One region of the Peteryoungia glycinendophytica genome, then DNA from elsewhere that is predicted to be linked to it. Evidence: predicted binding sites of a transcription regulator. Region 1 holds the regulator's gene; each other region holds the start of a gene.
The links. Region 1 encodes PhoB, which activates phosphate uptake and scavenging genes when phosphate is short. Its sites were predicted from a motif close to TGTCATNNANCTGTCAT; they were not measured.
Positions count from the first base shown of each region.

Region 2: FJQ55_RS12350 (DUF1868 domain-containing protein) is a predicted target of PhoB. The motif match lies at 1,242-1,258, and genes of this name have one in related genera.
Region 3: FJQ55_RS13515 (DUF1045 domain-containing protein) is a predicted target of PhoB. The motif match lies at 1,034-1,050, and genes of this name have one in related genera.
Region 4: FJQ55_RS14530 (YdcH family protein) is a predicted target of PhoB. The motif match lies at 908-924, and genes of this name have one in related genera.

Region 1 is NZ_VFYP01000001.1:460,592-462,787, reverse strand. It holds gene FJQ55_RS02275 (GcrA family cell cycle regulator) at 1-317, shown strand, start outside; gene phoB (phosphate regulon transcriptional regulator PhoB) at 452-1,135, opposite strand; gene phoU (phosphate signaling complex protein PhoU) at 1,164-1,877, opposite strand; gene pstB (phosphate ABC transporter ATP-binding protein PstB) at 1,925-2,196, opposite strand, start outside.
Region 2 is NZ_VFYP01000001.1:2,530,964-2,533,159, reverse strand. It holds gene carB (carbamoyl-phosphate synthase large subunit) at 1-1,040, opposite strand, end outside; gene FJQ55_RS12350 (DUF1868 domain-containing protein) at 1,302-2,024, shown strand; gene FJQ55_RS12345 (methyl-accepting chemotaxis protein) at 2,112-2,196, opposite strand, start outside.
Region 3 is NZ_VFYP01000001.1:2,757,935-2,760,130, reverse strand. It holds gene FJQ55_RS13520 (NAD(P)/FAD-dependent oxidoreductase) at 1-954, shown strand, start outside; gene FJQ55_RS13515 (DUF1045 domain-containing protein) at 1,125-1,832, shown strand; gene puuE (allantoinase PuuE) at 1,924-2,196, shown strand, end outside.
Region 4 is NZ_VFYP01000001.1:2,962,759-2,964,954, reverse strand. It holds gene FJQ55_RS14545 (5-(carboxyamino)imidazole ribonucleotide synthase) at 1-31, opposite strand, end outside; gene purE (5-(carboxyamino)imidazole ribonucleotide mutase) at 28-528, opposite strand; gene FJQ55_RS14535 (YdcH family protein) at 547-750, opposite strand; gene FJQ55_RS14530 (YdcH family protein) at 984-1,160, shown strand; gene FJQ55_RS14525 (ArsR/SmtB family transcription factor) at 1,314-1,574, opposite strand; gene FJQ55_RS14520 (sulfite exporter TauE/SafE family protein) at 1,644-2,196, opposite strand, start outside.

The DNA.
Region 1 (2,196 bases):
AGGCCCGTCCGGCCGCCAATGCCACCACCCGCACCGTTGCCCGGGCTTCCGGCGCCACCCTGCTGAAAGAAGAAGTCGAAGTCGACGCTTTCCACGAAGTCGAGGTCAGCCGTCCGCTGAACGTCGTTGTTCCGATCTCGCGCCGTCTGGCGCTGACGGAACTGACGGAACGCACTTGCAAGTGGCCGATCGGCGATCCGATGAAGGACGACTTCCACTTCTGCGGCTGCGAAATCAACGACGCATCGCCTTACTGCACTTATCACGCAAAGCTGGCCTATCAGCCGGTGAGCGACCGCCGCAAGGCCGCTCGCTAAGCGATCGAAAGAACATCAGATGATGTAGACGGGTCCTTCGGGGCCCGTTTCTTTTGAACCGCAGGTTAAAACAAAAAGGGCCGCGACGGACAATCCTCCGTGCGGCCTCGGTTGGTTGGCAAGTGCTCGAAGCCTCAGGCTTCCATCGAATAGCCCGCACCGCGAACGGTCCGGATCACATCCTGCATGTTGGAGAAATTCAGCGCCTTGCGCAGGCGCCCGACATGCACGTCGACCGTGCGCTCGTCGACATAGATGTCGTGACCCCACACGCCGTCGAGCAGCTGCGAACGCGAGAAAACGCGGCCGGGCGAGGTCATCAGGAATTCGAGAAGCCGGAACTCGGTCGGGCCGAGGCGCACTTCGCGGCTCTTGCGGTGCACGCGATGCGTCTCGCGGTCGAGCTCGATGTCGCCGCAGCGGAGCACACTCGACAGAACCTCGGGCTTGGCACGACGGAGCATCGCCTTGACCCGGGCCATCAGTTCCGGCGTCGAGAAGGGCTTGACGACATAGTCGTCGGCCCCCGTCGCCAGTCCGCGCACTCGCTCGCTCTCCTCGCCTCGCGCGGTCAGCATGATGATCGGCAGGCGCTCGGTCTCCGGTCGCACGCGCAGGCGCCGGCAGAGCTCGATGCCCGAGACGCCCGGGAGCATCCAGTCGAGGATCAGCAGGTCCGGTACCCGTTCCTGCAGACGGATCTCGGCCTCGTCGCCGCGCAGGATCGTTTCGACCTCATATCCTTCCGACTCCAGATTATAGCGCAGGAGGACGCTCAGCGCCTCCTCGTCTTCCACCACGGCAATCTTCGGCTGCATCAGACCATCACCTCGCTGTGGCCAAGGCTCATTCGGTGATCGCACCGACGGAAGACGTCAGGTCTTCCTTCGGGCGCTCGCCTTCCGGCGGCGCACCTGTTGTCATGTAGTAGATGGTCTCCGCGATGTTGGTCGCGTGGTCGCCGATGCGCTCGATGTTCTTGGCGCAGAAGAGAAGATGCGTGCAGCTGGTGATGTTACGCGGATCTTCCATCATGTAGGTCAGAAGCTCACGGAACAGCGAGGTGTAGATCGCATCGATCTCTTCGTCCCGGTCGCGGATCGACTTCGCCTTCTCGGCGGAGCGGGTCGTGTAGACGTCGAGCACTTCCTTGAGCTGGGCGAGTGCCAGATCGGAGAGATGCTCAAGGCCGCGGGCGAGCTTGCGCGGAACGCCCGTCGCCTGGATGGCGACAACGCGCTTGGAGTTGCTCTTGCCGAGATCGCCGACGCGCTCCAGATCGGCGGCAATGCGAAGGGCACCGATGATTTCGCGAAGGTCCGAAGCGACCGGCTGGCGCTTGGCGATGGTCACCACAGCCTTTTCGCCGATTTCTTTTTCCATCGCGTCCATGACGACGTCGTCAGAGATGACCTTCTGGGCGAGTGCTGCGTCGGAATTGACCAACGAACGCACGCTTTCAGCGACCATCTGCTCCGCCAGACCGCCCATCTCGGAAATGCGGCGCATCAGGAATTTCAGTTCCTCGTCGAAGGCCGAATAGATGTGTGAGGAAGCCATAACCTAGATCCTTGATGTTGAAGTGAGCCCGATGTGACCGAGTGACCTCAGCCGAAGCGGCCCATGATGTAGTCTTGCGTGCGCTGATCGTCCGGGTTGGTGAACATCTTGTCCGTGTCGTTCTCTTCGACGAGCTCGCCCAGATGGAACATGGCCGTACGCTGGGAGACGCGGGCGGCCTGCTGCATCGAGTGGGTGACGATGACGATCGTGTAGTTCTCGCGCAGTTCGTGGATCAGTTCCTCGACCTTTGCGGTTGCGATCGGGTCAAGCGCCGAGCAGGGCTCGTCCATCAGGATGACTTCCGGGCTGACGGCAA
Region 2 (2,196 bases), 2.1 Mb from region 1:
CGGCCGTCCTTCGGATTGACGGCGAACTGGACGTTCGAGCCGCCGGTTTCAACGCCGATCTCGCGGAGAACCGCGATCGAGGCGTTGCGCATGATCTGGTATTCCTTGTCCGTCAGGGTCAGTGCCGGAGCAACGGTGATCGAGTCACCGGTGTGCACGCCCATCGGGTCGATGTTTTCGATCGAGCAGATGATGATGCAGTTGTCCGCCTTGTCGCGGACGACTTCCATTTCATATTCCTTCCAGCCGAGGACGCTTTCCTCGATGAGGACTTCCGTCGTCGGCGAGGCGTCGAGGCCGGAATTGATGATCTCGTAGAATTCCGAGCGGTTGTAGGCGATGCCGCCACCGGTGCCGCCCATGGTGAAGGACGGGCGGATGATGGCGGGCAGGCCGACATGGTCGAGCGCCTGGGCGGCGATCGCCATGGCATGGGCCATGTAGCGCTGCTTGCGGTCGGTCTCACCCAGGTTCCACTGGTTTTCCAGCTCGTCGAGCGCCTTGTCGAGTTCGGCGCCGGAGAGTTTTGCACGCAGTTCGTTGCGGGCAGCTTCATGGGTCTTGCGGTCGGCGTCCTTGATCTCGGTCGCATTGGCCAGCATCGACTTCGGCGTCTCAAGGCCGATGCGGGCCATGGCCTCGCGGAAGAGGGCGCGGTCTTCGGCCATGTCGATGGCAGCCGGCTTGGCGCCGATCATCTCGACATTGTAGCGGTCAAGCACGCCCATCCGCTTCAGGGAGAGCGCGGTGTTGAGTGCCGTCTGGCCGCCCATGGTCGGGAGCAGCGCATCCGGGCGCTCCTTGGCGATGATCTTGGCGACGACTTCAGGCGTGATCGGCTCGACGTAAGTGGCGTCGGCGAGGCCCGGATCGGTCATGATGGTGGCCGGGTTGGAGTTGACCAGGATAACCCGGTACCCTTCCTCCTTCAGCGCCTTCACCGCCTGGGTGCCGGAATAGTCGAACTCGCATGCCTGGCCGATGACGATCGGCCCTGCGCCAATGATGAGGATGGACTTGATATCTTGGCGCTTCGGCATGGCTCTATCCGTTCTTTGACCTGCGCGAAAAACCGGCCTGGGTGAGGGAGGTCACCGGCCGGGCGCAGAGAGATGGTCTTTTCAGGCTAGAAGCGGCTTATAGGGAAAGTCGGCGTGCAAACCAACCCCATAATTGCCGGCTTTGGCAGGAAAGTTGGGGAGGGAGGGGCGGACGGCGAATGGCGCCGATTTGGGTCGCTCTGTCACAGGAGTTTCGTGAGGATGCTCTAGGCACCGCTCAGATGCCACCGGAACCTCCCCATGACGCTCTCCACGCTTTCGCCGCACCTCAGACCGTTTTCCCGCAGCTTGAATCCGAAGCCAATTCCGCATCTGGGGACCCGCTACAATGCTGCCGGCATTTTTCTGCCGGAGCCGGGCAATACGCTCGTTTGCCACCTGGAGGCAGGGTCGGAGACGGAGGGCGTGCTGCAGGAGGTCCGCGCGCGCTATCGTGGGATGCCGGGTGGTCAGCACCTCGCCTTCACGGCCGAATCCAGCCTGCACATGACGATATTCCAGGGCATTATCGAATATAGGCGACAATTGCCCTATTGGCCGGAAGATGTGCCGCTGGAAACGCCGGTAGATGACATGACGGCGATCCTTCTTGATCGGCTTGCCGGATTTGTGCCGGGACCGGCCTTTCAGATGCAGGTCGCAGAGGCAACGCCGAACGGGCTGACGCTTGAGGGGGTGACAGAGGCGGATCGGGTCGCCTTGCGCTCGTGGCGTGATCGCCTGGCTGATCTGCTCGGTTATCGCCATCCGGACCATGACACCTATGCCTTTCACATCACCTTTGCCTACATGATTGAGCGCTTCGACGACGAGACGATGTTGATCTGGCAGTCATTCCTGGCAGAGGTGGTTGCGGAGATCCGGCAGCGGGTTGCGATCCTCTCGCTCAGGCCGCCGGCCTTTTGCAGCTTCGAGGACATGAACCATTTTGAGGAATTGCTGGTCCTAGAACCGCAGCCCTAGGCGTCAGGCGGACCGGTCACTTCCTGGCGGCATAAAAAATGGCGGGGAAGCCCGCCATTTTTCGTCGTCGGTTTCGCTTGAGGCTGCTTAAAACTCTTCCCATTCCGCGCCGCTCGGGGCAGGTTTGGCGCCTATGGCGGAGGCTATCTTTCCGGCGAGAGCACGCGCCGGA
Region 3 (2,196 bases), 2.3 Mb from region 1:
GCGCTTCTGTCGCTGGAACGCGAAATTGCTGCGCTGGAGGCCGAGACCGGGCTTTCCGCCGGCTACCGCCGTGCCGGGCGTCTGATTCCTCTGCCAAAGCCGCATCTGCGTAAGATTGCCGAGCGCCATCAGGCCGAGTCTGAAGCCAACTGGAACCAGAACGGCGTGTCTTTCTCCTGGAATGTCATCGACCAGTCGCCGCATGGAGCTTTGTGGCCGACATCGGAGGTGACGGCTGCGGGACTGGTCTTTGACACCTTCGCCGCGCGGGTTTCGCCGCGCGGTCTGACGGGGCTGCTCGTTGCCCGGCTCAAACGGTCTTCGCGCGTGAAGATCGACGAAGGGGTTACGGTGACGGCCATCGATGTGGCCGCATCCGTTGCACAGCTTTCCGATGGCCGTTTCGTCTCCTTCGGGCATCTCATCGTCGCAGCGGGCCATGCCTCTTTCCCGCTCTTGTCGGCTCTCGGGCCTGTTCTGGCGCGGCCGCTTGGTCAGCCGGTCAAGGGGCAGGCCGCGCTTCTTTCCGCGCCAATGATCGCGCCCTACCTGCCGCTCCTCTATCTCGACGGTCTCTATATCGTGCCGCACGAAGGCGGGCGGGTGGCGATCGGCAGTACCAGCGAGGATCGGTTCAATGATCCGTTCACGACGGATCAGCAGCTGGGCGACGTGTTGGCGCGCGCCGTGCGGCTTGCGCCGCAACTCGCCGAGGCCGACGTCATCGAACGCTGGGCGGGGCTGCGGCCGAAGGCGATCGATCGTGATCCGATGGTCGGGCCGCATCCGGCGGCCGAGCGGGTGATCGCGCTGACCGGCGGGTTCAAGGTTAGTTTCGGACTGGCGCACGTGCTTGCACGAGCGGCGCTTGCGCCGATCCTTGGCCTTGAGGCTGCTGTGCCGGAGAGCTTTTCGACGGCACATCACCTGTCGGTCGCGGCGAGGATGGATTGATCGGGAGATGCGACTGCGGGCTTCGTGACCACATGGTCCTGAGATGTCGCATGCAGATGCTGTCGCTTGCGACCTCCCGTTTCGTCATACTGTCATGCAAATCACCTAACCACTGGGTTGCAACGGCACTTGCTAAAGTGCCCGAACCGGGCCAGGACGAGGTGCTCGACATGCGTTATGCCATCTGCTTCACGCCACCGCCCGGCGACCCGCTGACGCTTGCTGCCGCCGGCTGGCTGGGACGTAATGTCTACTCGGGGCATCCGGCCGACCATCCGGCCCTGAAGGGGCTCGGCGTGCATGAAATCGCCTTTCACACGGCACTTCCCCGTCGGTTCGGCTTTCACGCCACCTTCAAGGCGCCGTTTCGACTGAGCGAGGGCGCGAGCGAGGCGACCCTGCTGCGGGAATTGATGCATTTTGCCGGCACGATGGAGCCGGTGACGCTGTCCGGGCTTTCGGTGGGGCGAATCGGAGAGGTCTATGGCCTCGTTCTCGACCGGTCCTGTTCTGCCGTCGATCATCTGGCTGCTTCCGTCGTGCAGGCCTTCGACGGTTATCGTGCGCCGCTTTCGGAGGCGGAAATCGAGCGACGCAATCCGGACCGGTTGTCGGCGCCGCAGTTCTCCAATCTGAGCCGTTGGGGCCATCCTTATGTGATGGACGAGTTCCGTTTCCATATGACGTTGACGGGGCCGCTTCTGGCGCGGGATTTTCCGCGGATCGAGCAGGCGTTGAAGGCGCATTTTGACCCTGTGCTGGCGGAACCGGTCACCGTTGCCAATCTGGCGCTCTTTGTCGAGCCGGAGCAGGGGGCGCCATTCCAGGTGCATTCGCTGCATCCGTTGGGTCGCGTTTCCAGCCGCAAGATCGCCTGATTGCTTCGCGCCGCAGCAAAATCTGCATCGTGTCTCTCGACAGCCAGCGTCGTCGCCAATAGCCTCGCATCAAAACACGAGAGGTGAACCGATGACGACTGCTCCTTATCCCCGCGACCTTGTTGGATATGGCCGCGATGTCCCCGATCCGAAATGGCCGGGCGATGCGCGGGTCGCGGTGCAGTTCGTGGTGAATTACGAGGAGGGCGGAGAGAGCAATATTCTCGACGGCGATCCGGCTTCGGAGAACCTGCTGTCGGAAATCGTCGGCGCCCAGCCCTGGCCCGGCCAGCGCAATCTCAATATGGAATCGATCTACGAATACGGTTCGCGCGCCGGTTTCTGGCGGCTGTGGCGGATGTTT
Region 4 (2,196 bases), 2.5 Mb from region 1:
CGCCGATGATGCCGATCGTGCGCACCGTCATGGAGTTTCGTCCATCGGGTATTCGGCGACAGATCCTGCCTGGCGGGCGATCCATTCGTCCAGCCGGTCGGCCAGCTCGTCGTCATGCAGGGCCAGAACACGGGCAGCCATAAGAGCGGCGTTTACGGCACCGGCGCGACCGATAGCGAGTGTGCCGACGGGGATGCCGGCCGGCATCTGGACAATGGAATAGAGGCTGTCGAGGCCAGACATGGATTTCGACTGGACCGGCACACCGAAGACGGGCAGGGGCGAGAGCGAAGCCACCATGCCGGGCAGGTGAGCGGCACCGCCGGCACCAGCAATGATCACCTGGAAGCCTTCGTCACGGGCGCCCTTGGCAAAGGCATACATGCGGTCTGGGGTTCGATGTGCCGAAACGATGCGCGCTTCATAGGAGACGCCGAGTGCGTCGAGCGTATCGGCGGCGTTCTTCATGGTTTCCCAGTCGGACTGGCTTCCCATGATGATGGCGACGGGCGGGCAGTCAGCAGTCATGCTCACGTCCTTCAAGGCTCAGGCGATGATGTCGGGAATGATCTGGTCCTCAAGGGCGGTGATCCGGTCCTTGATCGCCAGTTTCTTCTTCTTCATCCGCTGGATTCTCAGGGCCTCGCAGCCGGTCGAGATCATCGCATTGATCGCCGCGTCGTAGTCCTCGTGCTCCTGGCGAAGCCGCGCCAGCGAGAGCCGGATGTCAGCCTGTTCCTGATCGGCCATCTTGTTCCCCATCTTCGCCCTGTGGCCAATCCTTAAAGGATGCCCGGTGGATTCGCGCAAGCTCCTATCATCAAATACCGGTAACGGGAAGTTATCCTTGTCCCTGATTTTCCGGGGTCGATTTCACGAAATCGCCTTCGACAAACCGCATTTCTCATGTCACATTACTTTCGCAAAGCCTGAAACTCCAGCGGATGAGGGCTGGAGGTAGGCGACAAGGAAGGACGTATCAAATGACCATACAGGCTCATCTTGACTCGCTGCAGAAGAAGCATGGGGCGCTCGAAGAGCAGCTTCATGACGCGCTGGCATCCCCCTCCGTCGACGACCGTCAGATCGCCGAACTGAAGCGACTGAAACTGCGCCTCAAGGATGAAATGGAACGCCTGAAGGCTTCCACACGCCACTAACCTTCCCATGTCGGCTGCGCCGGGATCCAATGGCCGCAAGGGCTCCCGAGATCCCGATGTATTCATGAAGCAGCCCGTCAGCTTCCCCCGCCCCGGAGTTCCCAAGGACTTCGGGGCTTTTCTTTGCCTGAAATTTTCCGGGACTTCAAAGAGTCAGGACCAGAACTGATCGAGCCAGAGGTTCATGCGGTCGAAGCCGGGGCGGCGGACGCTGTAGAAGCGGCGGGTACCCTCGGCGGTGACCTCGACCAAGCCGGCATCGAGAAGCGCTTTCAGGTGCTGGGACACGGCGGGGCGGCTGATCGGCAGGCGGCTCGCCAGATCGTTGACGGTCTTTGCTCCCCGGCGCAGATCCTCGAGGATGTGCCGCCGGTTCGGGTCTGCGATCGCCATGAAAGGGTCCGCGTTCGTCATGACCGAAAGGTTATGTCAAAGGTCGGCGTCCGGCAAGCGTTGATGTGCGGTGCAGCAAGGATCTGCGGATCAAAGGCCGAGCAGGCCCGTGCTGCCATCATAGAAGAGCTTCGCACCGGCGATGAGAACCATGCCATACATCAGCGGATAGAAGATCGCCGGCTTCATGTAGTGAACCACCTTCGCGCCGATGAGGGTCGAGACAAGGGCCACGGGCAGGAGTACGGCGGACAGGGTAAGATTGGTGCTGTCGAGTTCGCCCAGGGCAAAATAGGGGATGACCTTGATCGCGTTGAGGATGGCGAAGAAGCGGGTCGACATGCCGGTATAGCTCTTCGGGTCGAGCTTCAATGGTAGAGTGTAGACTTGGAATGGCGGGCCGCCGGCATGGGCGACGAAGCTCGAATAGCCGGCAAGGGCACCCCAGAAGGAACCGGCAACTGGCCGTTCGGGAGCTGGAGGCTTTTCTCCGCCGTCCCGTGCAGCATAACTTTCGATAAAGTAGCGCAGTGCAAAGATCAGCGAAATGCTGCCGAGGACCAGGCGCATGGCATTGGGCGAGACGAGCGTTGACGTCGCCCAGCCGAGGATGATGCCGATGATGGCGCCCGGAAGCATGACA